Regions from separate parts of the Pseudonocardia ailaonensis genome, predicted to be linked through region 3. Evidence: riboswitches for the same ligand, from Rfam matches in the RefSeq annotation. Region 3 holds a riboswitch; each other region holds the start of a gene.

Region 1 (7,115 bases), on a different contig from region 3:
CCGATCTTGTGCACGGGATTGAGGGACACGGTCGGGTCCTGCGGGACGAGCCCGATCCGCCTGCCGCGCACCGCCCGGAAGGCCTTCTCCCCCAGGCCGGACAGCTCGGTGACCCCCGAGGCCCCGCCGAGGCGCACGCTGCCCCCGGTGACGGTCCCGTTGGCGGGCAGCAGCCCGATCACGGCCTGCGCCAGCGTGGACTTGCCCGAGCCGGACTCACCGACGATCGCGACGACCTCGCCCTCGGCGACGGTCAGCGACGCGCCCTGCACCGCGTCGATCCGGCCCCCGGCGATCCGGTACGCCACGTCCAGGTCCTCGATCTCCAGCAGCGGAGGACGCAGGTCCGATGGTTCGCTCGCACGCTCGCTCACGCGGCCCGCCTCCATTCCCCGTCGAGCGCCCGCGAGATCCGGTTCACGGACAGCACGGTCGCGGCGATCGTCAGGCCCGGCATGGCGCACAGCCACCACGACGTCGCCAGGTAGTTGCGGCCCTCGGCGATCAGCGAGCCCCACTCCGGGGCCGGCGGCGGGGCGCCGTAGCCGAGGAACGACAGCGACGAGATCGCGAGGATGGCCAGGCCGAACTCCAGCACCGCGAGCACCAGGACGGGGCCGGCGGCGTTGGGCAGCACGTGCCGCCACAGCGTGACGTACCAGCGGGTGCCGACGGAGCGGGCGGCCTCGACGTAGGTCGACTGCCGGATCCGCAGCGTCTCGGCCCGCATGACGCGCGCGAAGTTCGCGACGCTGGCGATGCCGACCGCGATGGCGACCTTGACGGTGCCGTAGCCCAGCGCCGTGATCAGCGCGAGCGACAGCAGGATCGCCGGGATGGACAGCAGCACGTCGACGACGCGCATCAGCGACTCGTCCACCCACCGCCCCACGAACCCGGCGAGCAGCCCGATCAGGCCGCCGACCACCAGCGCCACGGCGACGGCGATCAGCGTGGCCTGCAACGATAGCGACGCCCCGTGGACCACCCGGGAGTACACGTCCCGGCCCAGGTAGTCGGTGCCGAACCACTGGGCCCCGCTCGGCGCGCGCAGCTTGTCGGCGACCACGCCGAGGTTCGGGTCCCCGGGCGCCAGCACGGCGGGGAAGAACGCCGCCACCAGCACCAGCAGCACCACGACGGCGGAGACGACCAGGCCCGGCCGTCGACCGAGGAAGCGCAGCAGCCGGCGCAGGCGCTCGCCCCGGCCCGGTGGTTCGGCCAGGACGACCGAGGAGGACACGGGTTCCGCGGACTCGGCGCGGATCAGCAGTTCGGTCATGCGGTCGCCGGCACCCCCTTCGCGATCCTCGGGTCGAGGACCGGGTAGATCAGGTCGACCACGAGGTTGACCAGGACGAACACGAACGACGCGAAGATCACGATCCCCTGCACCAGCGGGATGTCCTGCACCCCGACGGCCTGCACGGTGAGCCGGCCCAGCCCGGGGCGGGTGAACACCGTCTCCACCACGACGGTGCCGGCCAGCAGGTTGCCGGCCACGTAGCCCAGCACCGTGAGCGCCGGGATCGCCGCGTTCTGCAGCGCGTGCCGCAGGTGAATCGCGGCCCGCCCCACGCCCTTGGCCCGGGCGGTGGTGACGTACGGCTCGTCGAGCGCGGTGTCCAGGCTCTTCGCCAGCACCTGCGCCACGAGCGCGCCCATCGGCAGCCCGAGCGTGAGCGAGGGCAGCACCAGCGCCTTGAACCCGTTGGCCCCCACGGACGGCAGCAGGTGCAGCCCGAACGCGAAGATCTGCACGAGCATCAGCCCGACCCAGAACACCGGGAGCGACACCGCCAGCGACGGCAGCGCCATCAGCACCTGCCGCAGCCAGCGGAAGCGGGTGTAAGTCGCCGCGAGCGCCAGGCCGGTGCCCAGCACGACCGCGACCAGCAGGCCGCCGACCGCGATCTGCAGGGTCGGCGGCAGGGCGTCGAGGATCGCCCCGCGCACGTCCTGCCCGGTCTGGATGGACGTGCCGAGGTCGCCGTGCAGCGCGTCCCACAGCCGGGTGCCGTACTGGGCGATCAGCGGCTTGTCGAAGCCGTAGCGCGCCTTGAGCGCCTCGATCGCCGCGGGGGTGAGCGGCTCCCCGTCGAGGCCGCCGCTCGCCATCGTGGTGATCGGGTCGCCGGGCAGCAGCCACAGCACGACGAAGCTGACGGTGTAGGCGGCCCACAGCACCGCGACGGCGGTGCCGATGCGGCGCAGCAGGTAGCGGGTCATGAGGCGGCCGCGGTCCGGCGGGGCTCGCCGAGTCCGGTCGAGGGCCGCAGCCCGAGGTTCTCCCGCAGCGTCGCGCCGGTGTACGCCGTGCGGAACACCCCGCGGTCGCGCAGCTCGGGGACGACCTTCGCGACGACCTCGTCGAGGCCGTAGGGGCTCACGTGGGAGCCGAGGATGAACCCGTCGACGGCGCGTTCCTGCACGTAGCGGTCGATCTCGGCGGCCACCCCCGCGGGCGTCCCGACGAACACCGCCCGGTCGAACACGTGAGTCACGACCTCGCGCAGCGACCAGCCGTGCTCGCGGCCCAGCGCCCGCCAGGCCTCGGCCGTGGCCTGCGGGTCCTGGCTCAGCGGGGCCCGCCCGCGGATCCACGCCGGCGCCCCGGGCGTGGGCTCGAGCTCCGGGACGGGGCCGTCCGGGTCGAGCTGCGAGAGGTCCCGGTTCCACACCATCTCGGCCAGCACGATCGCGGTGAACGGGTCCACCTGCCGGCTGCGCACGTCCCGGTGCCGGTCGCGCGCCTCGGCCTCGGTGTCCCCCAGCAGGACCGCGGCCGACGGCAGGATCTTGACCTGGTCGGGATCGCGGCCGAACTTCGCCACCCGCGCCTTGACGTCGGTGTAGAAGGCCTTCGCCTCGTCGAACTTCTGGTAGCGGGAGAAGATCGCGTCCGAGCGGGAGGCGGCGAAGTCCCGCCCCGCCGGTGACTCCCCGGCCTGCAGCACGACCGGGTGCCCCTGCGGGCTCCGCGGTGTGGTGAACCGGCCGGCGATGTCGAACTGCCTGCCGCGGAAGGAGAACTCCCCCACCCGCTCGTCGCGCAGGAAGCGGCCGGAGGCCGGATCGGCCACCACCGCGTCCGATCCCCACGAGTCCCAGAGCGCCCGGACCGCGTCCAGGGTCTCCCCGGCACGCTCGTAGCGCTGCGACCTGTCCAGGAACCCGCCGCGCCGGAAGTTCTCCCCGGTGTCCGCGTCCGAGCTCGTCACGACGTTCCAGGCGGCCCGGCCGCCGGAGAGGATGTCCAGGGTCGCGAACTTGCGGGCGAGCTCGTAGGGCTCGTTGAAGGTCGCGTTGATCGTGCCCGCGAGCCCGATGTGGTCGGTGACCGCCGCCAGCGACGCCAGCACGGTGAACGTGTCCGGCCGGCCGACGACGTCCTGGTCGAACACCTGCCCGCCGCGGGTCCGCAGCCGCAGTCCTTCCGCGAGGAACAGCAGGTCGAGGGTGCCGCGCTCGGCGGTACGGGCCCAGTGCTCGAAGGAGCTGAAGTCGATGTGGCTGCCCGAGGCCGGGTCGCTCCACACGGTGTCGTGGTTGACGCCCGGGAAGTAGGCCCCGAGGATGACCTGCCGCTTCACGCCGCCACCCCCGCGTACCGCGACGCCGGGCGCCCCAGCCCGAACCGCTCCCGCAACGTCCCCGCCTCGTACTCCGTGCGGAACAGCCCGCGCCGCGCGAGCTCCGGCACCAGGTCGTCGACGATCGCGTCGAGGTCGGCTGGTAGCACCGCGGGCCGCAGCCGGAACCCGTCGAGCCCCTCGTCCGCCCAGGACTCCAGCAGGTCGGCGAGCGCGGTCGGGGTACCCGCGAGCACCGCGGCGTCCGAGCGCAGCGGCGTGATCGCGTCGAGGCGGCGGAGCCGCTCGTGCGCGGCGTCCGCGTCCCGGTCGAGGACGACCACCAGGTCCGCGAGCACCGTCAGCGGCGGGCCCGTCCGCGCGACCGCGTGCTGGGCGGCGCGGATCTCGCCGAGGACCGCGGCGATGTCCGAGGACCCCCGCGGCGTCACGAACACGACGTCCGCGGCGCGGGCGGCCAGCTCGTAGGCGGTGCGGGCGTGCGCGAGCGCGACGACCAGCGGCTGGCCCTGCGGCGGGCGCGGCACGATGCCCGGCCCCTTCACCGCGAAGTGCGGGCCCTCGAAGTCGATCGCGTGGACCTTGTCGCGGTCCAGGAAGCGGTGGGTGGCGGCGTCCCGGATCTCCGCGCCGTCCTCCCAGCTGTCCCAGAGCCGGCGGACGACCTCCACGGCGTCCGCGGCCTCGTCGAACAGCTCCTGCACCGCGGCGGCCGTCTCGGGGGTGTTCAGGCTCTCGCGGCGGATCTCCGGCAGGGTCCGGCGGCCGAAGTGCGCCGCCTCGTCCGCCCGGGCCGAGGTCTGCACGCGCCATCCCGCGCGGCCGCGGCTGTCGTGGTCGAGCGTCGAGATCGCCGAGGCGATGTGGAAGGGCTCGGTGTGGGTGGTGGTGACGGTCGGGACGAGACCGACGTGCTGCGTCAGGGGCGCGAGGAACGCCGCGACCAGCGACGCGTCGAGCCGGCCCTGCACCAGGTCGGTGCGGCGGGCGCCCTCGGCGAGGTGGTCACCGGACTGCAGGCCCAGGCCGTCCTCGATGGTGAGCAGGTCGAGGCGGCCCCGCTCGGCGGCCCGGGCGAGCGCCGCCCAGTAGCGGGCGGTGAACAGCGACTCCGGGCGGGCGCCCGGTTCGCGCCAGGCGGCGGGATGCCAGCCGGCGCCGTCGAGGGCGACGGCGAGATGGAACGGTGCCATGAGGGCAGACCTCTCCTGCGGGAGGGCGGACGGGAGTCGGGCGCGTCAGCCCCGACAGGCCGCGCTGGCCGTGCGCAGGAGGTCCACGTGACGGCGCCGCACCCCGAGAAACATCCGTCCTCCATCGCTCCCGGCTTTAGCACCCGCACCCGAGGACGGGGGGTTGCTGCGGCGTCGTCGAGCCAGGTCTCTCAGCCGCTCTGGATGGTGTGGCCCGTGAGGGCCCCTGCCACTGTACGTACGCGTGACCGGGCCGCGTCAATCCCTCGGGTGACGCTGTGACCCACACCGCTCGCCTTGCGGCACAAGGTGTCCGGACAGGATCCCGGTCCTCGGGAACCCCGTCCCGTCCGCGGGCGATCGACCGGACATTCAGCCGGCGGTGGTCTCCTCGCGCACCAACGCGGCGATGCGGACGTCCCGGGTCCGCTCGAGGTGGGTGCGCAGCAGCGAGCGAGCGGTGTCCTGGTCCCCGGCGGTGATCGCGTCGAGGACCGCCGTGTGCTCGTCGTCGGACGAGTCGAGGTTCGGGTTGCGGGACATGTCGACGCTGTCGTAGAGCGCGAGCTGCAGGGCCAGGCGCTCGAGGATCCCGGTGATCGTCGGGTTGTGGCAGGCCTGGCGCAGCACCGAGTGCCAGCGCCCGTGCAGCATCCGGATCTGGTCCGGGTCGGTCGCCTGCCGGGCCTCCTCGTGGACGTGCCGCAGCCGGGCGAGGTCGAGCGCGGAGCGGTGGGCGGCGGCGGAGGCGGCCGCCTCGGCCTCCAGGGCGATGCGGGCCTGGTAGATCTCGACGACCTCGGTGGCGGTCAGGGTGCGGACCTGCGGGCCGCGGCTCCCCCGGACCACCAGCCCGTCGCACTCCAGCCGCAGGATCGCCTCGCGCACCGGGGCCCGGCCGACGCCGAGCCGCGCGGCCAGCGCCGTCTCCAGCAGCGTCGTCCCGGACGGGAGGGCGCCGCCGACGATCTCGTCCCGCAGCACCAGGTACTGCGCCTCACCAGCGCCCGCCTGCCCTGCCACCTGGCCTGTCGAGCCTGCTGCCACCGCGTTCCTCCGGACCGTTGCGTGGCCGTCACTGTACGACACGTGTCCGCACATTCGGCCATCCGCGTCATTCAGTGTTCACACGTGGAGACACATGGCGACACACGCTTGCGCTCGTTCCGGGCCCGGCTTACTGTCGCCGTGTCCGGTTCCGAACTCGCGCCCCCGGGGAGGTCAGACGTGCCGAGCGCCCAGCGCGACGTGCTGTCCCACCCCCGTGACACGCGCGGGGACCGGGGCTGCCGCAGCTGTCGCCCCTGCCCGCGCGGCTGATCCCGCGCCGATCCCGGTCAGCCGGACCCCGGCCGCCCGTGCCCGGGCGGCCGGTCCGCACCCGTGCCGCGCCCGGCGCGGTGCTGTCGATTCCGCTCTCGAGAGGTTCTCCCATGACGTCCGACGTCGTGCTGCGCCGCGGCCTGGTCGTGGCCGCGCTGACCCCGTTCGTGCGGGACACCGTGCGCGTGGACAAGGGCCGCTTCGCCGCCCAGCTGCAGGCGCTCGGCCGCGAGAAGCCCGTCGCCGTGACCGTCGGCGCGGTGGAGAGCCAGGAGTTCCAGGTCCTGACGCGCGCGGCCCGGCTCGGGCTGGTCGACGCGGCCCGCGAGGAGCTCCCCGCCGGGGTGCCGGTGATCTCCGGGGTCTCCAGCGCGTCGATCCGGGAGTCGATCGCGCTCGCCGGCGAGATCGCGAAGCGCGGCGCGACGGTGGCCGCGGCGGTGGCGAGCCCGAAGCCGTGGGGTGCCGCGCCGACGGCGGAGGAGGCCTACCGCTGGTTCGCCACCCTGGCGGACGCGAGCCCGATCCCGGTGCTGCTCTACAACAATCCGCGCCTCGGCGTGGACCTCTCGGTCGACACGATGGCCCGGATCTGCAGCCACCCCAACGTCGCCGCGATCAAGGAGACCTCTCGCGACGAGGCGAAGCTGCTCGGCCTGGTCAACCGGATCCAGGGCCACGCGCACGTCTACACGAACATGGAGCTGCTGTTCTCCACGCTCGCCCTCGGCGGCTCCGGCGCCATGCTGCCCACCTCGGGCCTGCCGCTGGCCGCTCGCCTGGTCGAGGCGTTCGAGGCCGGTGACCCCGCCGAGGCCGCCCGCCTGGCGCTGTTCTTCGCCGAGTTCCCCAGCCGCTGGACGAACCTCGGTTTCCTGCCCGCGGTCAAGGCCGCCGCCGGCCTGATGGGCCTGGAGCTCGGCCCGCCCGTCCATCCCTGGTCCGGGCTGTCGGAGGAACAACTCGCCGAGATGCGCGAGTTCCTCGCCAAGTGGGAGCTGCTGGA
Region 2 (7,115 bases), on a different contig from region 3:
TTCCAGGTGCTGGTGCCGAGCGCCTCGAAGCCGAGGTTGTCCTCGCGGTAGCTCGCGAAGTCGTACTTGAGCTTGCGCTGCTCGGTCACCGTGATGTTCGAGAAGCCGATGTCGTTCTTGGAGCTGTCCAGCCCGACGAAGAGGTTCTCCCACGTCGAGTTGTTGAACTTCGGCTGCAGCCCGAGCACCCCGGCGACGAGGCGGGCCAGGTCCGGCTCGGATCCGGTGAGCGTCTGCTGGTCGGTGCCGACATAGCCGATCGGCGGGGAACCGGCGGGCAGCAGGCCCAGTCCCACGGTCAGGGATCCGGAGTCCCGGACCGCCTGGGGCAGCTTGGCCCGGATCGAGTCGACGACCGGCACCGTGATGGGGGTCTCCTTGGCGATGCCGTTCGACACCGCCCCGACGGTGATGGTGGCCGGTCCGCCGTCGCCGCTGCCGCCCGCGGCGGTGGACGCGCCGCCACCGCAGGCCGCGAGCAGCGCGCCCGAGGTGAGGAGGGCGATGCCGGCGGCGGCGGCCCTGGCGATCCGGTAGCGGGATCTGGACATGGTTCTCTCCTGGTGGGATGGGTGGTGCGAGAAGCTCGGGGTCCTCAGAGGACCTTGCTGAGGAAGTCCTTGGTGCGGGGGTGGGTCGGGTGGTCGAGGACCTCCGCGGGGGTGCCCTGTTCCACGATCCGGCCGGCGTCGAGGAACACGACGAGGTCGGCGACCTCGCGGGCGAACCCGATCTCGTGGGTGACGACGACGAGCGTCGTCCCGGTGCTGGCGAGGTCCTTGATGACGGACAGCACCTCGCCGACGAGCTCGGGGTCCAGTGCGGAGGTGGGCTCGTCGAAGAGGATCACGCCGGGTTCGAGCGCGAGGGCCCGCGCGATGGCGACCCGCTGCTGCTGGCCTCCGGAGAGCTGGCGAGGATAGGCGTCCGCCTTGTCCTCGAGGCCCACGCTGGCCAGCAGCTCGAGACCGCGTTCCCGTGCCGCGGCGCGGGAGAGCCGGCCGGCCGCGACGGGCCCGACGGCGACGTTGTCCAGCACGGTGAGGTGCGGGAACAGGTTGAAGTTCTGGAAGACGAAGCCGATCCGGGTGCGCTGGGCGAGGATCGCCTTCTCGCTGAGCTCCTTGAGCCGGTCGCCCTGGTGCCGCACGCCGATCGGCTCGCCGGCCACGCTGACGTAGCCGTGGTCGAGCGTCTCGAGGTGGTTGATCGCGCGCAGCAGCGTCGACTTCCCCGAGCCGGACGGGCCGAGGATCACCGCCACCTGGCCGGGAGCGATGGTGAGGTCGATGCCGGCGAGCACATGGTTCGCGCCGTAGGACTTGTGCGCCCCGTGGATCTGCACGGCTGCGGGTTTGGCGCTGTCCCCGCCCACGGCGGTCACCCCGGTTCCCTGTTCGGTTTCCTGCTCGGCGGCCTCGCGGTCGGTCCCCAGGCTCATCGGAACGCTCCTTCCCGGAAGCGCGCCGGGAGATCCCGGACGGCGCCGCGCAGCTTCTGCAGGGGTGTCGGCGGCAGGGTGCGCAGGGCGCCGCGCGAGTAGTGCCGCTCGACGTAGAACTGCACAACCGAGACGATGCTGGTGAGGATGACGTACCAGACCGTCGCCACGAGCAGCAGCGGCACGATGTCCCCGGAATAGGTGCTGCCGAGGTTCTGCGCCGTGCCAAAGAGATCCAGCAGGGAGACGTAGAAGACCAGCGACGTGCTCTTGATCAGCCCGATGACCAGGTTGACGTAGGAGGGCACGATGGCGCGCAGTGCCTGCGGGAAGACGATCCGCCGGAACTGGTACCCCCGCGGGATCCCGAGCGCCGACGCGGCCTCGTGCTGCCCCTGGTCGACCGACAGGATCCCGGACCGGACGACCTCCGCGGAGTACGCCGACTCGTTGAGGGTCAGCCCGACGATCGCGATCACCATGTCCGTTCCGAGCGTGGTCACCCCGAAGGTGAGGAATGCCGGTCCGAACGGGATGCCGAGGCTCAGCGACTTGTACAGCGCGGAGAAGTTGTAGAGGAACAGCAGCACCACGATCAGCGGGACCGAGCGGAACAGCCAGATGTACGCCCAGCTCACCGCCTGCAGCACCGGGTTGCGCGACAGCCGCATCAGGGCGAGGACGATCCCGCCGAGCAGGCCGAGCACGGCGCTCCAGGCGGCCACTTCGAGCGTGACCAGCAGCCCCTGCAGGATGACCGGCCGGAAGAACCAGTACTGGAACCGGTCCCACTGGTAGAAGGGGTTCGTGACCAGCCCGTGCACGACCTGGGCGAGCACCACCAGCACGACGACGGTGATGATCCATCTGCCGGGCCGGCGCAGCGGGATCACGCGTTGTGCGGCACCGGGCCCGGGGCCCGCCGCAGGCGCGGCGGAGGTGGGCGGCTGGGGGCCCTGCTGCGTGGTCGTCGGCGTTCTCCCTGTGGGGGACACGGTGCGGCTCCAGCGGTGGGTTCGGGCACACGGAACGACCCCGGATCGGGGGACGATCGAGGGCGGACCGGGCCGATCGGCGGGGAAGGACGACGAGGGCCGGGAAAGGTGTTCTCGGTGGGCGCGGCTCAGAGCCGACAGAGGGCGCTGTTGACGCGCTGCAGGTCGATGTGCCGACGGCTCGATGCGAGGGGACGGCCGTACCGGCGCCAGTCCACCATCGATCGAGCCGTGTGCATCGCCTGTCACCGTTCCGCCCCGAAGGGCCTCGCGCCTTACCGGTTCCGCGACGGGCGCAGCTCCGGTCGGGTCGTCACCTGGGGCACCCCACCGCGGCGCGAGGGTTGCCGGTCAGCAAGCCAGGGCTTGTCGCTGACACTCATGACCTGTCGCGACGGACGCTACGTCGCACGATCGTGAAATGTCAACGAAATGTGACCGGCAGGGAATGCGGCAGCCGGTGTCCGGACAATTGGGTGCGATTCCCGGAAATGCGCCTCGTATTCGTGTGCGTGCGTGGGGGCCTGGGCGGGTGAGAAATTCCCCACCGCCGATCGGCGGCGCCGATCAGCCCCCCGTGGTGAGCGAGCCCGCCAGCTCCCAGGTCCGGCGCCGGTCCTCGGGACCGTGGAGGTCGGTCTGGGTCAGCACGATCTCGTCCACCCCGGCGTCGCGGTAGCGGCGCAGCCCCGCCGCCACGGCAGCCGCATCTCCGATCAGGGCGAGATCCGCGGCGCGGGAGGCGCCCTCCTCGGCGACGACCTTCGCGTAGGAGGGCACGTTGTCGTAGAACCCCATCTGGTCCGCGGCGGCGCCGCGCACGGCGTCGGGATCCTCGGTGACGACGGCGGCGACCAGGGCCACGACCCGCGGCGCCGGCCGGCCCGCGGCCCGGGCGGCGCCGGCGAGCGCCGGGATGATCCGGTTCTCCAACGTCCGGGGCCCGGCGAGGAAGGGGAGGATGCCGTCGGCGAGCTCGCCGCTGGCCCGCAGCGCTTGAGGACCCATGGCCGCGACCAGCACCGGCACCGGCGCGGCGCCGGGCAGCGGGCCACCGCGTTCGGGCGTGACGGCCGTGACCAGCTCACCGCGGAAGTCCGTGCGTCCGGTCGCGACGGCGGGCCCGATCGCGGCGAGGAACTCGCGCAGCCGGGCGACCGGACGTTCGAACGCCACCCCGAACGGCTCCTCGATCAGGAACTTGGCGCCGATCGCGAGGCCGAGGCGGAACCGGCCCTCGGTGGCGGCCTGCGCGGTCACCGCGTTCGCACCGAGCACCAGCGGGTGCCGGCCGAAGACGGGGACGGCGCTGGTGCCCACGGCGAGCCCGGGGACCTCGCGGCCGACCAGGGCCGCGAGGGTCACCGCGTCGTAGTCGAACCGCTGGCCGAACCACGCCGAGCGCAGTCCCGCCGCGGCGGCGTCGCGTGCCTGGTCGACGACGGCGTCGACGTAGTTGGCGGTCCGGGCCGGATCCGTGCTCGCCGCGAGGGCGACTCCGATGTCCATCGTCGTTCAGCCCGTCGCCGCGGGCAGCGCGCCCTGGTCACGGCCCGGGTTGCGGGGCAGGGCGGGCAGGCCGAGGTTGTCCCGCAACGTGGTCCCGGTGTAGTCCTCGCGCAGCGATCCGCGCTCCTGCAGGAGCGGTACGACCTTGTCGACGAACTCGTCGAGGCCCGTCGGGACCAGGTGCGAGCCGATGATCAGGCCGTCGGAGCCGTCGTTCTGCACGAAGGAGTCGATCTGCTCGGCGACCTGTGCCGGGGTGCCGACCAACGGCCCGCGCTCGAACTGGTCCACGACGAGCTCGCGCAGAGTCAGCTTCTTCGCCTCGGCGATCTCGCGCCACGCGGCGACCGTGGCGAACCGGTCCTGGTGCACGAGTGCGCGGCCCTGGATGAACGGCGGGGCGTCCGGGTCCGGGTCGATGTCGGGCAGCGGGCCCTCGGGATCGTAGGCGGAGAGGTCGCGGTTCCAGATCTGCTCGAGCAGGATCAGCGCCGTCTTGCCGTTGACCTGCTGGTTGCGGACCTCGCGGTACAGCTCCTGCGCCTCAGCCTCGGTGTCGCCGAGCACGAAGCTGGCGGACGGGAGGATCTTGATGTCGTCCGGGTGGCGGCCGAACTTCACCGCTCGGGACTTCACGTCCTTATAGAACTCGGCGGCCTCGGGCAGCGACCCGTACGGCGAGAAGATCGCGTCCGAGCGGGACGCGGCGAAGTCGCGGCCCTCCGGGGACACACCGGCCTGCAGGATCACCGGCCGCCCCTGGGGGCTGCGCGGCACGGTGAAGCGGCCGTGGATGTCGAGCTGGTTGCCCTGCACGCGGAACGCTCCCGCGTCCGGCCGGGTCAGGAACCGACCCGTGGCCGGGTCCGCGGCGATGTCCGCGTCGTCCCAGGAGTCCCAGAGCGTGCGGAGGGCGTCGATCACCTCGGCGGCGCGCTCGTAGCGCTCGGAGCGCTGCAGGAACCCACCCCGGCGGAAGTTCCGGCCGGTGAAGGCGTCGAACGAGGTCACGACGTTCCATGCCGCGCGGCCACCGGAGAGGTGGTCGAGGCTCGCGAGCTGGCGGGCCAGCTCGTAGGGCTCGTTGAAGGTGGCGTTGATCGTTCCGGCGAGCCCGAGGTGGGTGGTGACGGCGGCGAGCGAAGCGAGGACGGGCAGGGTGTCCGGCCGCCCGACGATGTCCTGGTCGAACACCTTGCCGGCGCGCTCGCGCAGCGCGAGGCCCTCGGCGAGGAAGAAGAAGTCGAACTTGCCCCGTTCCGCGGTGCGGGCGGTGTGCTCGAAGGACGAGAAGTCGATCTGGCTGCCGGCCTCGGGGTGCCACCAGGCGGTGTGGTGGTTCACCCCGCCGAGGTAGGCGCCGAGGATGACCTGCTTCTTGCGCGTCATGACGGGTGCCCTCTCAGACGGCCGCGTAGCGGTTCGGGACGGTGGTGGGCAGGCCCAGGCGTTCGCGCAGGGTGGCGCCCGCGGACTCCCGGTGGAGGCCGCGCCTCGTGAGCTCGGGGACGAGGTCGTCGACGATCGCGGTGAGGTCGTCCGTCGCGACGGCCGGGCGCAGCCGCACCCCGTGGTAGCCCAGCTCGGCCCAGGACCCGATCAGGTCGGCGGCCTCGGCGGCGGAGCCCGCGAACACCGTGGTGTCCGATGTGTACGCCTCGCCCGCGACCCCCTCCAGCCGGCTGCGCCGCTCCTGCCCGGTCTCGCCGCCCGCGTCGAGGAAGACGACGAGATCGGCGTAGACCTGAAGCGGCTCACCGGTTCTGCCCACGTCGGACGACGCCTGCGCGATGTCGGTGAGGATCTCCGCGGCGGTCCCGGCGAACCCGGGGGTGACGAACACGAGATCGGCGCCCCGCGCCGCCAGCAGGTACGGCTCGCGCCGGTGTGCCAGCGCGGTCACGAGGGGCTGGCCCTGGGGTGGCCGCGGCACGATCGACGGGCCGCGGACGCTGAAGAAGCGGCCCTCGAAGTCGACGGTGTGCACCTTGTCGCGGTCGATGAACCGCCTGGTCTCGACGTCGCGGATCTCGGCGTCGTCCTCCCAGCTGTCCCAGAGCCGCCGGACGACGTCGACCACGTCCGCGGCCTCGTCGAACAGGTCGGCGAAGGCGGCGGGCAGGCCGTCGGTGAGGTCCGCGGCGGCGACCGGCGCGATCTGCCGGCGCCCGAAGTGTTCGGCCTCCAGGGCCCGGCCGGACACCTTGACCTGCCAGCCGGCCCGGCCGAGCGAGGTGTGGTCCAGGGTCGCGACCGCCTTCGACACGTGGAAGGGCTCGGTGTGGGTCACCGTCACCGTCGGGACCAGGCCGATGCGGTGGGTCAGCGGGGCGAGCAGCGAGGCGACGAGGAGCGCGTCGAGCCGGCCGCGGACCTCGTCGAGCCGCTCGTCGGCGTGGAACGGGTCGTGGGACTGCAGGGCCAGGCTGTCCTCGACGGTCAGCAGGTCGAGCCCGCCTTGCTCGGCGGTGCGGGCCAGGTCGGCCCAGTAGCGCGGGGTGAACAGCTCCCGCGGGTGGGAGCCCGGCTCGCGCCAGGCGGCGGGGTGCCAGCCGGCACCGTCGAGCGCGACGGCGAGGTGCAAATTCTCGGGCATGCTCGGCCCCCTCAGGACGCGACGCGCTCGGACCAGGCCGGCCGGCGCGCGGTGAACGTGGCGAAGTCGGTGGTGGCGGTGAACGCCGGCAGCTCGTGGAGATCGCGGGCGTACGCACGGACGGCCGGGTGCCCCTCGAGCCCGGGGGCGTGGCGGGCCAGGTGTACCCAGAGCCGCACGTCCGCCTCGGTGAGCTGCTCGCCCACCAGGAACCGCCGGCCGGTGAGCCGGGCCTCCAGCCGGTCGAGCAGCTCGGTGGGGAGTCCCTGGCCGAGGGTGGGCACGAGGTCCCCGTCGAGCTCCTCGATCTCGGCGCGGAGCTCCTCGGGGTAGGTGTCGGTGCCGTTGTCCCACTGGCGGAACCGGGTCGCGAGGTCGATCCCGATCGTCGGGTAGTCGTTGCTGACGACCCGGCCGGTCTCGCGGTCCCACAGGGTCGGCACCGAGATGTGGCCGTCGAAACCGGGCTCGGTGGCCTCGTACGCCTCGCGGAGCAGGGTGAAGCCGTTGACGGGATCAGGGCCGTGGGTCTCGCGGAAGGCCCAGCCTCGTCCGTCCCGAGAGTCATCCACAT
Region 3 (7,115 bases):
TACCGGGCGGTGATCACCGGCATCCCGTTCCTGCTCCCGCTGCTCTTCCAGGTCGGTTTCGGCTGGTCGGCGGCGCAGGCGGGGCTCGTGGTGATCGCGGTGTTCGTCGGCAACGTCGGGATCAAGCCGGCGACGACGCCGCTCATGCGCCGCCTCGGGATCCGCACCGTGCTGCTCGGCTCCATCGGGATCGGCGCCGCCTGCCTGGTGGGCATGGCCTTCCTCGAGGCGGGCACGCCGCTGGTGGTCACGCTCGCGCTGCTGCTGCTCAGCGGCATCGTGCGGTCGACCGGCTTCACCGCCTACAACAGCGTGGCCTTCGCGGACGTGGAGCAGCCGCGTATGAACCACGCCAACACGCTGTTCTCCACGCTGCAGGAGCTCGGCGCGGGCCTGGGCGTGGCCGTCGGGGCGCTCCTGGTGCGGCTCGGGCAGGCGGTCGGTGTGGCCCCGGGGGTGTCAGGGCCCTACCGCACGGCCTTCGTGCTGCTCGCGGTGATCCTGCTGGTCCCGGCGGTCGCGGCCTTCCGTCTCCCGCGCAGCGCCGGGGACCACATCACCGGCCACGCCTGAGGGCCCGCGCTGCCGTCGTGAGCGTGTGGTTCGGCCTCCCGGCTCTGCCGAATGGCGGACTCCGTCCGCGGGGCCGACTCGCGGGTCCGGGGTCAGTGGCCGCAGGTCTCGGTGGCCGTGGTGGGGGCGGTGCCGAGGTGCAGCGGGTCGAGGTCGCGGGGGTCCGGGGTGGGGGCCCAGCGGCCCGTGACCTGGGCGTAGTCCCAGGCCGGGCCCGTCGTCGCGATCTCGCGGACGGCCGCGACCAGGCGGTCGACGTCCGCCTCGGAGGTGTTCAGGCCGAGGCTGACGCGCACGGCGTCCGTCTCGCCGGTGAGGCGGGCGAGGAGCGGGTGGGCGCAGAAGCGGCCGTCCCGCACGCCGATGCCGTGCTCGGCGGACAGCGCGGCGGCGACCAGGCCGGCCGGGACGTCCCGCACGGTGAAGCTCGCGACGCCGACGCGATCCGGCGCGTCCGCCCAGATCCGCAGCGGGCGGACCCCGGCGATGCCGCTGAGGCCGTCGACCAGCCGGGCGAGCAGCGCGCGCTCGTGGGCCGGGGCGATCTCGTCGATCACCGGGTCCAGGGCCTTGCACGCGGCGGCGAGCGCCGCGGCGCCGAGGACGTTCGGGGTGCCGGCCTCGTGCCGGTGCGGCGCGGGCGCCCAGCTGACCTCGGCGTGCCCGCCCTCGACACCGACGTGGGTCACCGCGCCGCCGCCGGCGAGGTACGGGGTGGCGACGTCGAGCCAGTCCCGGCGGCCGACCAGCACGCCGGTGCCGTAGGGCGCGTAGAGCTTGTGGCCGGAGAGCACCAGGTAGTCCACGCCCCAGGCGGCGACGTCGACCCGGCGGTGCGGGGCGAGCTGCGCGGCGTCGAGCACCACGCGGGTGCCGGCGGCGTGGGCGATCGCGCAGATCTCGGCGATCGGCGGGATCTCGCCGGTCACGTTCGAGGCGCCGGTGATCGCCAGCAGGGCCGTGGGCCGGGCGGCGAGCTCCTCGCGCAGCAGCTCGAGGGTCTCGGCGAGGGTGTCCGGGGCGCGCAGCACGCGGTGGTCGGTGCCCCGCCAGGCGAGCAGCGTGGCGTGGTGCTCGACGTCGAGGCACAGGGTGGCGCCGGGGACCGCGCCGGCCAGCAGGTTCAGGGCGTCCGTGGTGTTGCGGGTGAACACGACGACGTCGTCCTCGCGGGCCCGCACGAACCGGGCGACGACGTCGCGGGCGCCCTCGACCGCCGCGGTGCAGACCTGGGAGGCGTAGCCCGCCCCGCGGTGCACGCTGGAGTAGTAGGGGAGCAGCGCGGCGACGTGGTCCGCGACGGCCTTCAGCGCCGGGGCGCTGGCGGCGAGGTCGAGGTTCGCGTAGGGCACGGTCCGGCCGTCGACCAGCGGGACCGGCAGGCCGGTGCCGACGAGCTCCGGGAGGGCGGCCGACGTGGCGGTGGCCGGGGAGCCGGTGACCGAGCTGCCGGTGGCCGGGGTGCTGGACGGGCCGGTGGCCGACCCGCGCGGCGCCGGACCGCGGCCCGCCGGGGCGGGGAAGGTGGCGGGACAGGCGAGCGTGGTGGGCGCATCGGACATGACGGATCCTCCCGGATCACTACAGGACCCGGTGCTGACGCACAGGAGTCCGCGCTTGCCGATCGCGGTGCCGCGACGGCCTGGTCGTCACCCGGAGCACCCCGCCGCGGAGGAGGGTTGCCGGCCAGCGAGCCGGGGCTTGACGCTGGCGCTCTTGACCTGGCACCGACGGTAAGCGAATCCCGCGCGGCCGGTCAAGTGTGATCCCGACCCCAGGACAATGCCCGGACATTTGCCGGACGACCGTTCCAGAGTGGTGCGGAATGTCCGGGCCGGATGGTGGTGGGCGGCCATTGCGCCGCCATTACCGCGCCTTTCCCTGTCGGCCCGTCGCGACGATCACGGTCGGTGGAGGAGCGGTGGATTCCGGCTCGACGCGTGTGGGTGACGGCCGGGGCGTCGCGCCCGTCGGGCGCCGTGCCACGTGATCGGTTCCCGGATTTACTCCCACGATCGGGTGAATAAAGGGTGGGTGTGACAGGTCGGCGAGTGGGGGATCGGGGGCGCGAAATGGCGCCGAAATCGCGTGACCTGGGCCACGAAATGCCCCTCGAAACGGTTCCGGAACGGCGTGGGATCGCCCTTTGCCCGACCCCGGTGGCAATGACTGCTCCGTCCGGATGACAGGGTTTCGGCCATGCGCCTCACCGACACCTTCGCGAGTCGACGTCATGTCGACCTGCGCCGCGTGGCGAGTGCGCTGTGTAGCGCGACGGTGAGCTGAGACCCGGGCCCGTCCCCGGGCCCGTCTCCCCGATCCTCGCTCCGGCGCACCTCCGTCCCCGCGCCCTCCTCGCCCGGCCGCCGCTCGCGGTCGTCCGGGTCCGGACGCGGGTGCCGCACCCCTCGTGCCGCCGGGCCGCCCCGTACCCGGGAACGGCCCGTCGGGCGTGCGCCACGGCCCCGGCCCGCGCCCGGCCCGCCCCCGTTCGTCCACATCGGATGACGGGCCCGGACCGTGCGACCGCCGCGGCCGTTCGGCTCCCCACTGAAGAAGAAACCGGAGAAACACCGTGCCCCGACACCGTCACCGACCACCCCGGTCGGCCACCCTCACCCGGCTCGCCGGGATCGCGACCCTGACCGGCGCCGCGTTCGCCGTCCTCCCGGGAGCGGCGTACGCCGCCACCCCGGACCTGGTCCCGGACACCGCGCCGCTGCTCACCGCGCACAACGAGCCCGAGCCCGCGCCGGCGCCCACCGCGCCGTACGTGGAGGGATCGCAGACCGCGTTCGGCCAGGGCGACCTGCTGAACCAGGGCCGTGACGTCGCGCCGGCCGGCGTGCCCGTCACCGGGCTCGTGCAGTCCGTCGTCGGCGCGACGAAGATCCTGCCGACCTGATGCGCGCCCCGAAGAAGATCCTCCTCGGGCTGCTGGCCCTCGGCATCGTCGCCGGGGTGACCACGATCCCGGGCGGGGACGCGTACGCCGACGTCCAGACCGTCCGCTCCACCGTGAAGGGGGCCGACGGTAAGGACTACTGGGTCGAGAACAACATCGACGACGCGGCCAAGGGCTCCCACCAGGCGGGTACCCGTCCCGAGTACATGGTGGTCTGGGCGGGCGACGAGAACGCCGCCGACACCGTCGTGCCGGACGTGAAGAACCTGCCGGGGTCGCTGCAGAACCCGACCGACAAGGTGCGCAACGCCCTGCCGGGGCCGGACTTCATGGCCGTCGTCGACGTCACCAAGGGCTCGCCCAGCTACGGCAAGGTCGTCAACACCGCGACCGTCGGCCCGCTGGTGGAGAACGAGCCGCACCACATGCAGTACTCGTGGCGCAAGGGCGACAAGATCTACGCGGGCGGCCTCTACTCGGCGGCCACCTACGTGTTCGACGTGGCCGCGCTGCCGGAGCTCAAGCTCTCCGGCATCAGCCTCCCCAGCCAGACCCTCTGCGGGTCGGTGCCGGACGCGTACTGGGTGCTGAAGGACGGCACGGCGTACGGGACCTACATGGGCGGCCCGGTCGTCCCCGGTCCCTGCACCTACTCCAACGGCGAGGTCCGCACCGGCAACGGGTTCGCGGGCACGCCGGGCGAGGTCGTGCGGTTCGGGCCGGACGGCAGGAAGCTGGTCGAGGCCCCGGCCGCGACGACCACGCCCGAGGACCCGACCCAGTGCCTCAACATGCCGGCGCTCGGCCAGCCCAGCTGCGCGAACCCGCACGGCATCCAGGTCCGCGAGGACCTGAACACCATGGTCACCAGTGACTACGCCGAGCCGCGGACGATCATCCTCGACCCGGTCAAGGCGCCGTCGCCCTACCTGCGCCGGCCCACCGTGCGCACCTGGGACATCTCGGACCTGAACCACCCGAAGGTCAAGTCGGTGTCGTACCTGCCGACCGGGCCGCGCTCGAACGGTCAGGACCCGCTGCACAACGAGAACCGTGCGGCGATGGAGACCACGGTGACCAACCTGCCCGGTCACAAGGGTGCGTTCGCCCAGACCATGCAGGGTGGCGCGCTGTTCTACACCCCGGACATCACGGTTCCGGAGCCGACGTGGCGCGAGATCTACGACCTCTCCGCCGCGGTCAAGGAGCTCGACCCGAAGGCCGGCGACAACGGCGGCCCGTCGTCCAACGGTGGCTGGCTGCAGACCAGCCCGGACGACACGACGCTCTACCACGCCATCATCGGCCGCAAGCCGGGCGCGCTCGGCAAGGACGACCCGGGCACGAACGGCGGTGTGATCGCGCTCGACATCTCCAAGCTCGTCGAGTCCGGTGCCGACGCGCAGTGCTCGATCGACACCACCGACGAGATCGCCGCCGGCGGCGCCGAGGCCGACTGCCCGACCCTCAAGGGCGACCAGGTCATCAACCCCGGCAAGGCCGCGGGCGGCCCGCACTGGGGCGCCCTGGACACCCTCGCCCTGGGCGACGACGGCTTCTACCACCAGACCGACCAGCCCCAGCGCCTCGCGACCGCGAACTACTTCGTGGCCCGCACCGGCACCGACGGTGACCACCGGGTCTGCCTGGTGGACATCGCCGGCGACGGACCGCTGCACCTCGACGAGGACTTCAAGGACGAGAACACGGGCGACACGTGCATCTCGTTCAACCGGGAGCGCTGGCCGCACGGCGCCTTCGGCAACGCGAAGCCCCACTCGATGCTGTTCGTCGCGAACGATGCCGACGTCAAGTAGGAATCAGGCCTCCCGGTCGTGGCGCGTGCTCGCGCGCCGCGGCCGGGCGGCCGCCCCGCTCGCCGTGGCCCTGCCGCTCGCCGTCCTGGCGAGCGGCGGGTCCGCCGCGGCGGAGCCGCTCACCCCGGCCGCCCGTGCGGCGGCGGCCCTGGGGGAGCAGGCGTCCGCGGGGGCGGTGGCGTTGCGGGTGGTGCTGCTGGTGGGCACGGCCCTGCTGGCGGGCATCGCACTGGTCTCGGCGGCGGGACCGGATGCCGGCCGGAGGGGTCCGGGTGGCCGGGCGGGCTCCGGTGTCGGGCCGGCGGGCTCCGGTGTCGGCCGGACGGCCCGGTCCGGTCGAGACGAACCTCGGCCACGGCGGGACCATGATCGACTGGGGCTCACGGTCCTCTCGGGGCGTGGGGTGTCGGTGACGGCGTGGGTCGCGGCGGGCGTCGTGGCCGTCGCGGCCGAGGTCGTGCACCTGACCGGATCGGTGTCGGTGCCCGGCACGGTCGTGCATGTCGTGGCGGCGCTGCTCGCCGCGGCGCTGGTGGGCACCTGCTGGGCGGCGCTGCCCGGGGCGGTGCTGGTGGTGCTCCTCGCCGCCGGCCTCGGCTCGACGCACAGCGGCGTGGCCTTCGCACTCGACGCCCTCGTCGCCGTCGCGGTCGCGCTACTCCTGGGCGCGGCCGCGGTGGGGATCACGGGGCGTGGACCGGCGGTGGAACCGGGACCGCCGCCGGCTCCGGGGCCGGGGGCGGGGGAGCCCCCGGCCCCGGGGAGAACGCCAGTCCCGCAGGGCCTGCGGAGCCGCGAGCTCGCGGAGGCGGTGACGGAGTCGTTCGCGGTCGTGAGCCCGGCCGGGACCCGCGAGGCGGTCCGCGCCGAGCGACATCCCGACTCGCGGCGCGCCACGCCCCGACCCGCGCGGAGGGAGAGCGCGACTCGCGCGGAGCCGGCCCCCGGCTCGCACGGTGTCGGAGGCCGGGGTGTCGAAGTGCGGGGTGTCGGAGACCGGGGTGCCGGAGTTCGGGGTGTCGGAGCGCTGATGGGGATCGGGCTGGTGGGCGGGGTCGTCGCGGTGGCGGCGGCGCTCGCGCAGCTCCTGGTCGACGGTCCGGAGACCGCCCACGACCTCACGGCCACCGGGGCCGGCCTCGCCGGCCTGTCCGCCGTGGTGCTGCCGGCTCTCGCCACAGCGGGGTTGCTCGCCCTGCTCCTCCATGATCGCCGTTTTGGTGCGTCCAGGCAGGTTGGAGGGGGCGCCAGTGCACTCGAACGTCGATCTTCGCCGGTGCGCGGCCGCGCACCGGCGTTGGCGGCTGCCGGTGAGGAGCGGTCGTCCCGTGGAGCTGACAGGCGCCCGGGCGCGGTCGTGGCGGGCGATCGGCGTTTCGGTGCGTCCGTGCAGGTCGAGGGGTGCGCCGCAGCACTCGATCGGCGATCTTCGGGTGCCCGGCGGGTGCGGGAGGTGTGGCGGATCGTCGCCGTACTGGGCGTGCTCGGGACCGTGGCTGCGGCGCTGGTGGGGGTCGTGCCCCTGCCGGGGCCGGCGCCCGTGCCGGGCGAGCCGCTCCTGCGGACCGTCGAGGCCGGGTCCCAGCGGCTCGCGCTGCTGGTGGCGCCCCTGCGGCCGGGGCCGAACCTCGTCCGCGTCTCAGGGACCGGCTATCTCGCCGAGGCCGCCGCGGTGCGGCCCGTGGCCTACGCCGGCCACGACCACCAGGCCAATTCCACCGCGAGTGTCGCGGTGACCGGATCGTCCGCTCCCGCCGTCCCGTTCACGGCGCGGGACGGAGCGGCGGGCGGCTGGGCCGTCGTCGACCTGCCCGAGGGGG
Region 4 (7,115 bases), on a different contig from region 3:
GTGCTGCGGACATCCTCGCGGGGCTCGGTGGGCGCGCGTCGCTCGCGCTCCTCGCGCTGCCCACGGGCATCCGCCCGACAGCCGCGCTGGCCGTCGAGGCCGAGCGGGCGGGGTTCGGCGGGTTCCGCCTCGAGCTCGACCGGCCCGCGTTTGACCGGCTCGTCGGAGAGACCCTGCCGGTCCTCGGCGACCGCTCCGTTCCCGCCGGGCGCACGTTCCGGGAGCGGCTGGGCCTGCCCCGGCCCGCCGACCGATCGCACGAGGGGGTCGCCGCGTGATGCACCTCAACCTCAACCTGCGCGAGGTGGGCTTCCACCGCGCCGGGTGGCGGCACCCGTCGTCCACACCAGACCGGATCCTCGACGCGGACTACTTCGCCGACATCGCGCAGACCGCGGAGCGCGGGCTGTTCGACGCGGTCTTCCTCGCCGACAGCCCGGTGGTGTTCGGCAACCGGGAACCGCTCGTCCAGTCCCTCGAGCCGCTCACCCAGCTCAGCGCGCTCGCCGCCCGGACCTCGCACATCGGGCTGATCGGGACGGTGACCACCACCTACCACGAGCCCTACGAGGTCGCGGAGCGCTTCGCCTCGCTGGACCAGCTCTCCGGCGGCCGGGCCGGGATCAACGTCGTGACCTCCGCCGGAGACGCCATCGCCCGCAACTTCGGCCACGACTCCCACCCGCAGCCCGAGCAGCGCTACGAACGGGCCTCGGAGTTCGTCGACACCCTCTACGCCCTGTGGGCGGGGGACCGGTTCACCAACAGTCGCTTCTCGGTGGACGCCCCGTCGCCCTGGCACCCGTCCCCGCAGGGCCGGCCCGTGATCGTGCAGGCCGGTGCCTCGCCGTCCGGGCGACACATGGCCGCCACCCACGCCGAAGCCGTCTACACTGGCTCGTCGACGATCCCGAACGGCATCGAGTTCCTCCGCGACGTCAAGGCCCGGGCGGTCGCGCTCGGCCGCTCGCCGGACTCGATCAAGATCCTCCCCGGGATCGTCCCCTACATCGGCGCCACCGAGGCCGAGGGCAAGGCCCTCGAAGCCGAGCTCGAGGAGCTCGCCCGCCGCGAGCAGGACCCGATTGCCCGGCTCGGCGTCGAGCTCGGGGCGGACCTCTCCGGGTTCGACCCGGACCGCCCGCTGCCGTTCGACGAGCTGCCCGAGCGCAAGGCCGGCACCAGCCGGACCATCCGGCTCCGCACCTGGACCGAGCAGGAGAACCTCTCCCTGCGCCAGCTCGCCGAGGTCCTCGTCCGCAGCCTCGGTGTCATCCACTGGACCGTCGCCGGCACCGGCGAGCAGATCGCCGACGAGCTGGAGGCCTGGTACCGCGCCGGTGCCGCCGACGGCTTCAACGTCCTCGTGCCGCTGCACCCCCGCGGCGTCCGCGACTTCGTCGACCAGGTCGTCCCGGTGCTCCAGCGCCGCGGCCTGTTCCGCACCGAGTACGAGGGCGCCACCCTGCGCGACCACCTCGGACTCGCGAACCCCGCCCTCGCCCGCACCGCCTGAAGGAGACCACCATGGCCCTCGACGCCCGCGCCACCCTGCTCAGCCCCGCCGAAGCCGCCGCCCTCGTCGACCGTGGCGAGGCCTACTTGATCGACATCCGCGGGGACGCCTCCCGCGACGAGCACGGGTCCGTCCCGGACGCCACCGTCGTCGACCGCACGAAGCTCGACCGCACTTTCGGCCACGAATCCGCCGAACGGCTGCCCGTCACCAGCGACCCGGAGATGCGGGTGATCGTCTTCTGCACCTCCGAGCGCGGCTCGGGCCCGATCGCCGAACGCATCGCCCGCCTCGGGTACCCGAACGTCTCCCACATCGACGGCGGGTTCACCGCTTGGAAGTCCGCCGCGCTCCCGACGGACCGGCGATGACCCTCGCGCGCACCCGGACCTTGGCAGACCTGAAGGCTGTCGCGCCGGCGGTGCTGGCCAGGATCGCTCAGGGGGCCGCGGAGCGCGAGGCCACCCGGACCATGCCCCACGCCCAGGTCCGGGAGTTCGCCGCCGCGGGCCTCGGGACCTGGCGGGTACCGGCCGCGGACGGCGGCCCGGACGCCGGCATGGTCGACGTGATCCGGTTCCTGATCGACCTGGCCGAGGCCGATCCCAATGTGACGCAGGGGGTCCGCTCACACCTCGCCTTCGTCGAGCGGCTCCGGCGGCTGCCCGACCCCGAGCTGCGGGACCGGTGGTTCCCTAGGGTGCTCGCCGGCGACCTCGTCGGTGCCGCGGGCGGCGAGCTCGGGGCCCCGCAGGGTGTGATGCGCAGCCGGATCTTCCGGCGCGACGGCATCTGGCGGGTCACCGGCGACAAGTTCTACTCGACCGGGACCCTGTTCTCGGAATGGGTGGCGGTCACAGCGCTCGACGAGAACGGCGAGCACGTCTCCGCCGTCGTCCCGACCGACCGTCCGGGCGTCGAGCTGGTCGACGACTGGGACGGGATCGGGCAACGGCTGACCGCGAGCGGATCGACGCTGTTCCGGGACGTAGAGATCCTCCCCGACGAGTTCCTGCCCTCGCACAAGACCGAGGGCACGAGACCACCGATCTCCCCGTTCTTCCAGCTGTTCCTCGCCTCGGTCCAGGTCGGCATCGCCCGCAACGCAGTCGCGGACGCCGTCGGCTACGCGCAGCGCAAGGCCCGGCCCATCAAGCACTCCGGGGTCGCGTCGTCGCTGGAGGATCCGTACGTGCGGCATGCGGTGGGGGACATGGCCGCCCGCACCTACGGCGCCGAAGCCGCGGTCCTCCGCGCGGCCGAGGCGATCGCCGCCACGGACGGCGTACCTGGCCACGAGGACCAGGACCTGGTCCGCACGGCGAGTCTGGAGGTGTCCCAGGCCCACCTGGTGGCCACCGAGGCCGCGCTCGCAGTGTCGCAGGCCTTGTTCGAAGTGGGCGGCGCCTCCACCGCCCAGCGCGTCCACAACCTCGACCGCCACTGGCGCAACTCCCGCACCGTCGCCAACCACAACCCGCGAGCCCACAAGGCCGCTGTGGTCGGAGCCTGGCTACTCTCGGGTGAAGAGCCCCCCACGACGGGGTTCTTCTGACCGACGTTCGATGACGAGCACGGTCATGCGGTCCGCGGACTCCGGTGCTGTCCGGTGCGCGGATGGCGGAGCGCCGGGCCGGTGAGACCCGGCGCCCACCGTGTCAGACGACCTCGTTGAGCTTCCCGGTGGCGACGTCGAAGACGAAGCCTCGCACCGAGTCCTTGTTCGGGACGAAGGGGTTGGCCTTGATCCGGGCGATGGACTGGCGGACGTCCTCGTCGAGGTCCGGGAAGGCCTCGGCCGACCACTGGGGCTTGATGCCGGTGTCGTCCTGATGGACTTCTTGAAGCCGTCGTCGGTGAAGGTGAGCATCCCGCAGTCCGTGTGGTGGATCAGGATGATCTCTTGCGTCCCGAGCAGGCGCTGGCTGATGGCGAGCGAGCGGATCTCGTCGTCCGTGACCACGCCGCCGGCGTTGCGGATGACGTGGGCTTCGGACGGGAAGGTCAGGGGCGAGTTGACACTCACGCTGCGCGTCGGTCTTGCGGCGTTCGGTCGCTGCGCGCCGGTCCCTCGATGAAGCTCGTGCCGATGACGAGGGCCCGCGGTCGCCATGATCGTCAGGGAGCGCCGTGACGTCGGTCGTGAATTCCGCGCCGGGTCCTCACGCTGGGCTGGATGGACCGGGCGATCACAGCGGACCGGTTGGGCCGCAACGGGGTTGGGGAGCACAGCGTCCGCGCGGACCTCATGGACGTAGTGTGTGAGCTCGCGAGAAAGCGTATTCGCGACGTGGCGCCGATTCTGGCCGCGCTCACTGCGACCGGCGCGGCCGCAGTGATGGTTGGCCGCCGTCGATGGTGGTCCCTGGTACTTGTCCGTTCATGCTCTTGACACGTGATCGGGCGCCGGGTTGAGTTCGGAGCGTCCATCCAGAGCGGCCGAGAGTCCCGGCTCGTCGACGCCGCAGCAACCCGCACAGGCGCAGGGTGCTTCCGCCGGGTTCGATGGGAGCGCCGCCTCGATGTCCCTGATCCCCACGCCGCGCACCCCTGTGCCCGCGCTGCCACCCGCGGTCGAGATCGTCGTGGTCGGCGGTGGGGTGATGGGAGCGGCCACCGCCTGGCAGCTGGCCCGGCGCGGGCACGAGGTGCTTCTCCTGGAGCAGTTCGGGCCGGGTCACGATCGCGGTGCCTCGCACGGTACGTCGCGCATCTACCGGCTGACCTATTCGGACCCCCGCTATGTCCGGCTGGCGGCGGAGGCCCTGGAGCTGTGGCGGGAGCTGGAACACGAGACCGGCGCCGGGTTGCTCACGTTCACCGGCGGTGTCGACCACGGGGATCCGGACTCCACTGGGCCGCTGGCGGCGAGCCTGGCCGCGCACGGCATCGCCTACGAGTGGCTGGACCCGCAGGAGGCGGCTGAGCGCTGGCCGGGGCGGGTGTTCGAGGGTCGGGTGCTCCACCAGCCGGACCGCTCCGGCAGGGTGCACGCCGACCAGGCCGTCGCGGCGTTCGGCGCCGCTGCGGTCGGGTGGGGCGCGGTGGTCCGCCACCGCGTCGCCGTCGAGGCCTTGGAGATCGGTGGGGACGACCGGGTCGACGTCCGGACCACCGCGGGGACGGTGCGGGCGCGCCGGGTCGTCGTGACCGCCGGCGCGTGGTCGGCCGGGCTCACGGCGGGGTTGATCCCGTTGCCTGCGTTGCGGGTGACGCAGGAGCGGCCGGTGCACGTCGTCCGCCGTCCGGGAGTTCCGTCGGGACCGACCTTCATCCATCACGTCACGGACGGCTGGCCGAGTTCGGTGTACGGGCTGGCGGCGCCGGACGGGCGGGTGAAGCTCGGTTTCCACGGTGTCGGAAGGCTCCGGGACCCGGATGCGGCCCCGCCTCCTGCCGACGCTCGCACCGCCCGGCTCCTGCTCGACTACATCGACCGCTATCTGCCCGGGCTCGACGGGTCCACCGCGGAGACGGTGGAGTGCACGTACACCTCGACCCCGGACGCGGAGTTCGCCCTCGTTGCGCAAGGGCCGCTGACCGTCGGGGCGGGGTTCTCCGGTCACGGCTTCAAGTTCGCCCCCGCGATCGGCCGGGTCCTGGCCGACATGGCCACCGACGCCACCGCGGTTTCCCCCGTGGGACCCCGGTGACTCGGCTCCTCATGCTCTGCTGCGAACCTCGGCCCACCGTCCCGGCCTGATCGCGCTCAGGGCTCGCCCGTGATGCCGAGCTCATGGGCGAGCGCACGCTCGGCCCAGTTCTCCGCACCTACGGACCTTGTCCGGACGTTTCCGCTGGTCGGGACATCGGTGAGCGGACACCCGGTGCGCTTGACACCGGATCGGGCGGCGAGGTTCAGTGGAGGGGGAATCCATCCAGAGCGGCCGAGAGTCCCGGCTCGAGGACGCCGCAGCAACCCGCAGATCACTGCCGGGTGCTCCTGCCGGGGACGATGGGAGAAGGCCGTGCGTGTCCCGTGCTCCACTGAGGGTCTCGTGTCCCGCACGCGGCGTCGGCACGTGGACTTCTGCCGCACCGGCGCCGCGCTCTGTCGGTGACGTCGTCCGAGACCGCGAGCACCTGACTCCGCGGTCTCACCGCCGTCCTGTTCCTGCGTGTCGTCGGAGTGCCGCCGTGCCTGTCCCGCCCTTCCCCGTCGTCGCCACCAGACGGACCGACCTCGCTGATCGTCTCCTCGCGTCCCTCGAACGGCTCGTCGAGCATCACGACGTCCGATCCACGGGGGACGGTGACGCCGATCGTGCACTCGAGGCAGCCGAAGCTGAGTACCGCAGGACCGCAGGCAGTCGTACCGGAGCTGGAGCGGCTCGTGTCCTTGATGGCATGTCGCTTACGTGACGGCACCGGGCCTCAAGGAGGACCTCCACGGCTACCTGCGGACGGCACGGGAGGCCGTCGTCTGGAAGCTGGAGGGTCTGTCCGGCTACGACGTCCGGCGACCGCTCGTCCCCACGGGCACCACTCTGCTCGGGATCGTCAAGCACCTCGCCACCGTGGAGTGGGGCCATTTCGGTGCGGCCTTCGGTCGTCCCGATCCGCCGTCCCTGCCCTGGACCGCGGAGAATTCCGAGCCCGACGCCGACATGTGGGCAACCGAGGACGAGAGCCGCTCCGACCTGATCGAGCTGTACCGGCGAGTGTGTGCGGCCTCCGACCTCGTGATCGTCGGCAATGACCTGGACGCCGTCGGCGAGGTGCCGTGGTGGCCGGCGCCGATGAGGACGGTCACGCTGCAGCACATGCTGATCCACACCATCGCCGAGGTGAACCGTCATGCCGGGCACGCCGACATCGTCCGGGAGCTCGTCGACGGGGCGGTGGGTTACCGGGACGGGCTGTCCCTGATCACCCGTGAGGGAGAGGCCGCGCGGCGTCGGCATCGGGAGCGGCTCGAGGCGATCGCCCGCACGAGTCCTCCGCCGTCCGTAGGCAAACCGATCGACGCTCTGTCCGTCGACTGTGCAGGATCGCCTGCATGGCCGACGAGCGCGACGCCGACATCCCCGACGTGATCGCATCCGAGCTCCGGCTCCTGGAGCACGAGGTCCGGGCCTCGCCCGCCGCGCTCCGGGAGCTCTTGGATCCGGAGTTCCACGAGTTCGGGGCCTCCGGCCGGGTATGGGACCTGGGTTCGATCCTCACGTTCATGGGGAGCCCCGACGACCACAAGGAGCCCCCGGAGATCGACCGGATCCGAGGTGTCCGACTGGCCGACGACGTCGTGCTCCTGACCTATCGCAGCCGACGACGGGATCTGACCGTGCTGCGAAGCTCGGTCTGGCGGCGTCGTGACGGTGGCTGGCGGGTGTTCTTCCACCAGGGCACCGTCCAGCCACTCCACCTATCCGAGTCCTGAGAACACGGGCCGTCTCGGTTGCTGAGGCCGCGGAGACTGTGGCGGTTGGGTGTCTCTCCACGCCCGGGGTGCCCTACGCCTGCCCGGCGAGGGCCCCGGCGGGGATGCGGAGCTGGACGAAGCGGGTCTGCTTGCGGAGCCGGAAGCCCAGGGACAGGTAGAGCCGGATCGCGGTGGTGTTGGAGGCGGCCGCGTGCATGAACGGGGTCTCGCCCCGGT

The links. Region 3 has a riboswitch for S-adenosylmethionine ahead of ABD324_RS06930 (aminotransferase class V-fold PLP-dependent enzyme). Riboswitches for the same ligand answer to the same signal wherever they lie in the genome.
Region 1: another riboswitch for S-adenosylmethionine. It lies ahead of ABD324_RS14265 (LLM class flavin-dependent oxidoreductase); the one in region 3 lies ahead of ABD324_RS06930 (aminotransferase class V-fold PLP-dependent enzyme).
Region 2: another riboswitch for S-adenosylmethionine. It lies ahead of ABD324_RS37290 (putative leader peptide); the one in region 3 lies ahead of ABD324_RS06930 (aminotransferase class V-fold PLP-dependent enzyme).
Region 4: another riboswitch for S-adenosylmethionine. It lies ahead of ABD324_RS17725 (FAD-dependent oxidoreductase); the one in region 3 lies ahead of ABD324_RS06930 (aminotransferase class V-fold PLP-dependent enzyme).

What each region holds. Positions count from the first base shown of each region.
Region 1 is NZ_BAAAQK010000006.1:71,520-78,634, forward strand. Features, by position in the region: gene ABD324_RS14245 (dipeptide ABC transporter ATP-binding protein) at 1-374, opposite strand, end outside; gene ABD324_RS14250 (ABC transporter permease) at 371-1,282, opposite strand; gene ABD324_RS14255 (ABC transporter permease) at 1,279-2,229, opposite strand; gene ABD324_RS14260 (NtaA/DmoA family FMN-dependent monooxygenase) at 2,226-3,593, opposite strand; gene ABD324_RS14265 (LLM class flavin-dependent oxidoreductase) at 3,590-4,786, opposite strand; SAM riboswitch class I at 4,905-4,997, opposite strand; gene ABD324_RS14270 (GntR family transcriptional regulator) at 5,159-5,809, opposite strand; gene ABD324_RS14275 (dihydrodipicolinate synthase family protein) at 6,220-7,115, shown strand, end outside.
Region 2 is NZ_BAAAQK010000009.1:384,887-392,001, reverse strand. Features, by position in the region: gene ABD324_RS17705 (transporter substrate-binding domain-containing protein) at 1-551, opposite strand, end outside; gene ABD324_RS17700 (amino acid ABC transporter ATP-binding protein) at 596-1,441, opposite strand; gene ABD324_RS17695 (amino acid ABC transporter permease) at 1,438-2,436, opposite strand; gene ABD324_RS37290 (putative leader peptide) at 2,565-2,657, opposite strand; SAM riboswitch class IV at 2,702-2,823, opposite strand; gene ABD324_RS17690 (TIGR03564 family F420-dependent LLM class oxidoreductase) at 3,004-3,945, opposite strand; gene ABD324_RS17685 (NtaA/DmoA family FMN-dependent monooxygenase) at 3,952-5,334, opposite strand; gene ABD324_RS17680 (LLM class flavin-dependent oxidoreductase) at 5,348-6,541, opposite strand; gene ABD324_RS17675 (glutathione S-transferase C-terminal domain-containing protein) at 6,553-7,115, opposite strand, start outside.
Region 3 is NZ_BAAAQK010000004.1:100,285-107,399, forward strand. Features, by position in the region: gene ABD324_RS06925 (MFS transporter) at 1-573, shown strand, start outside; gene ABD324_RS06930 (aminotransferase class V-fold PLP-dependent enzyme) at 666-2,135, opposite strand; SAM riboswitch class IV at 2,182-2,295, opposite strand; gene ABD324_RS37145 (putative leader peptide) at 2,773-2,859, shown strand; gene ABD324_RS06935 (hypothetical protein) at 3,149-3,478, shown strand; gene ABD324_RS06940 (hypothetical protein) at 3,478-5,295, shown strand; gene ABD324_RS06945 (hypothetical protein) at 5,321-7,115, shown strand, end outside.
Region 4 is NZ_BAAAQK010000009.1:393,095-400,209, reverse strand. Features, by position in the region: gene ABD324_RS17750 (LLM class flavin-dependent oxidoreductase) at 1-278, shown strand, start outside; gene ABD324_RS17745 (LLM class flavin-dependent oxidoreductase) at 278-1,516, shown strand; gene ABD324_RS17740 (rhodanese-like domain-containing protein) at 1,528-1,887, shown strand; gene ABD324_RS17735 (acyl-CoA dehydrogenase family protein) at 1,884-3,071, shown strand; partial or broken gene ABD324_RS17730 (beta-class carbonic anhydrase) at 3,175-3,629, opposite strand; SAM riboswitch class I at 3,940-4,028, shown strand; gene ABD324_RS17725 (FAD-dependent oxidoreductase) at 4,039-5,169, shown strand; SAM riboswitch class I at 5,388-5,478, shown strand; gene ABD324_RS17720 (DinB family protein) at 5,875-6,552, shown strand; gene ABD324_RS17715 (nuclear transport factor 2 family protein) at 6,516-6,896, shown strand; gene ABD324_RS17710 (GNAT family N-acetyltransferase) at 6,970-7,115, opposite strand, start outside.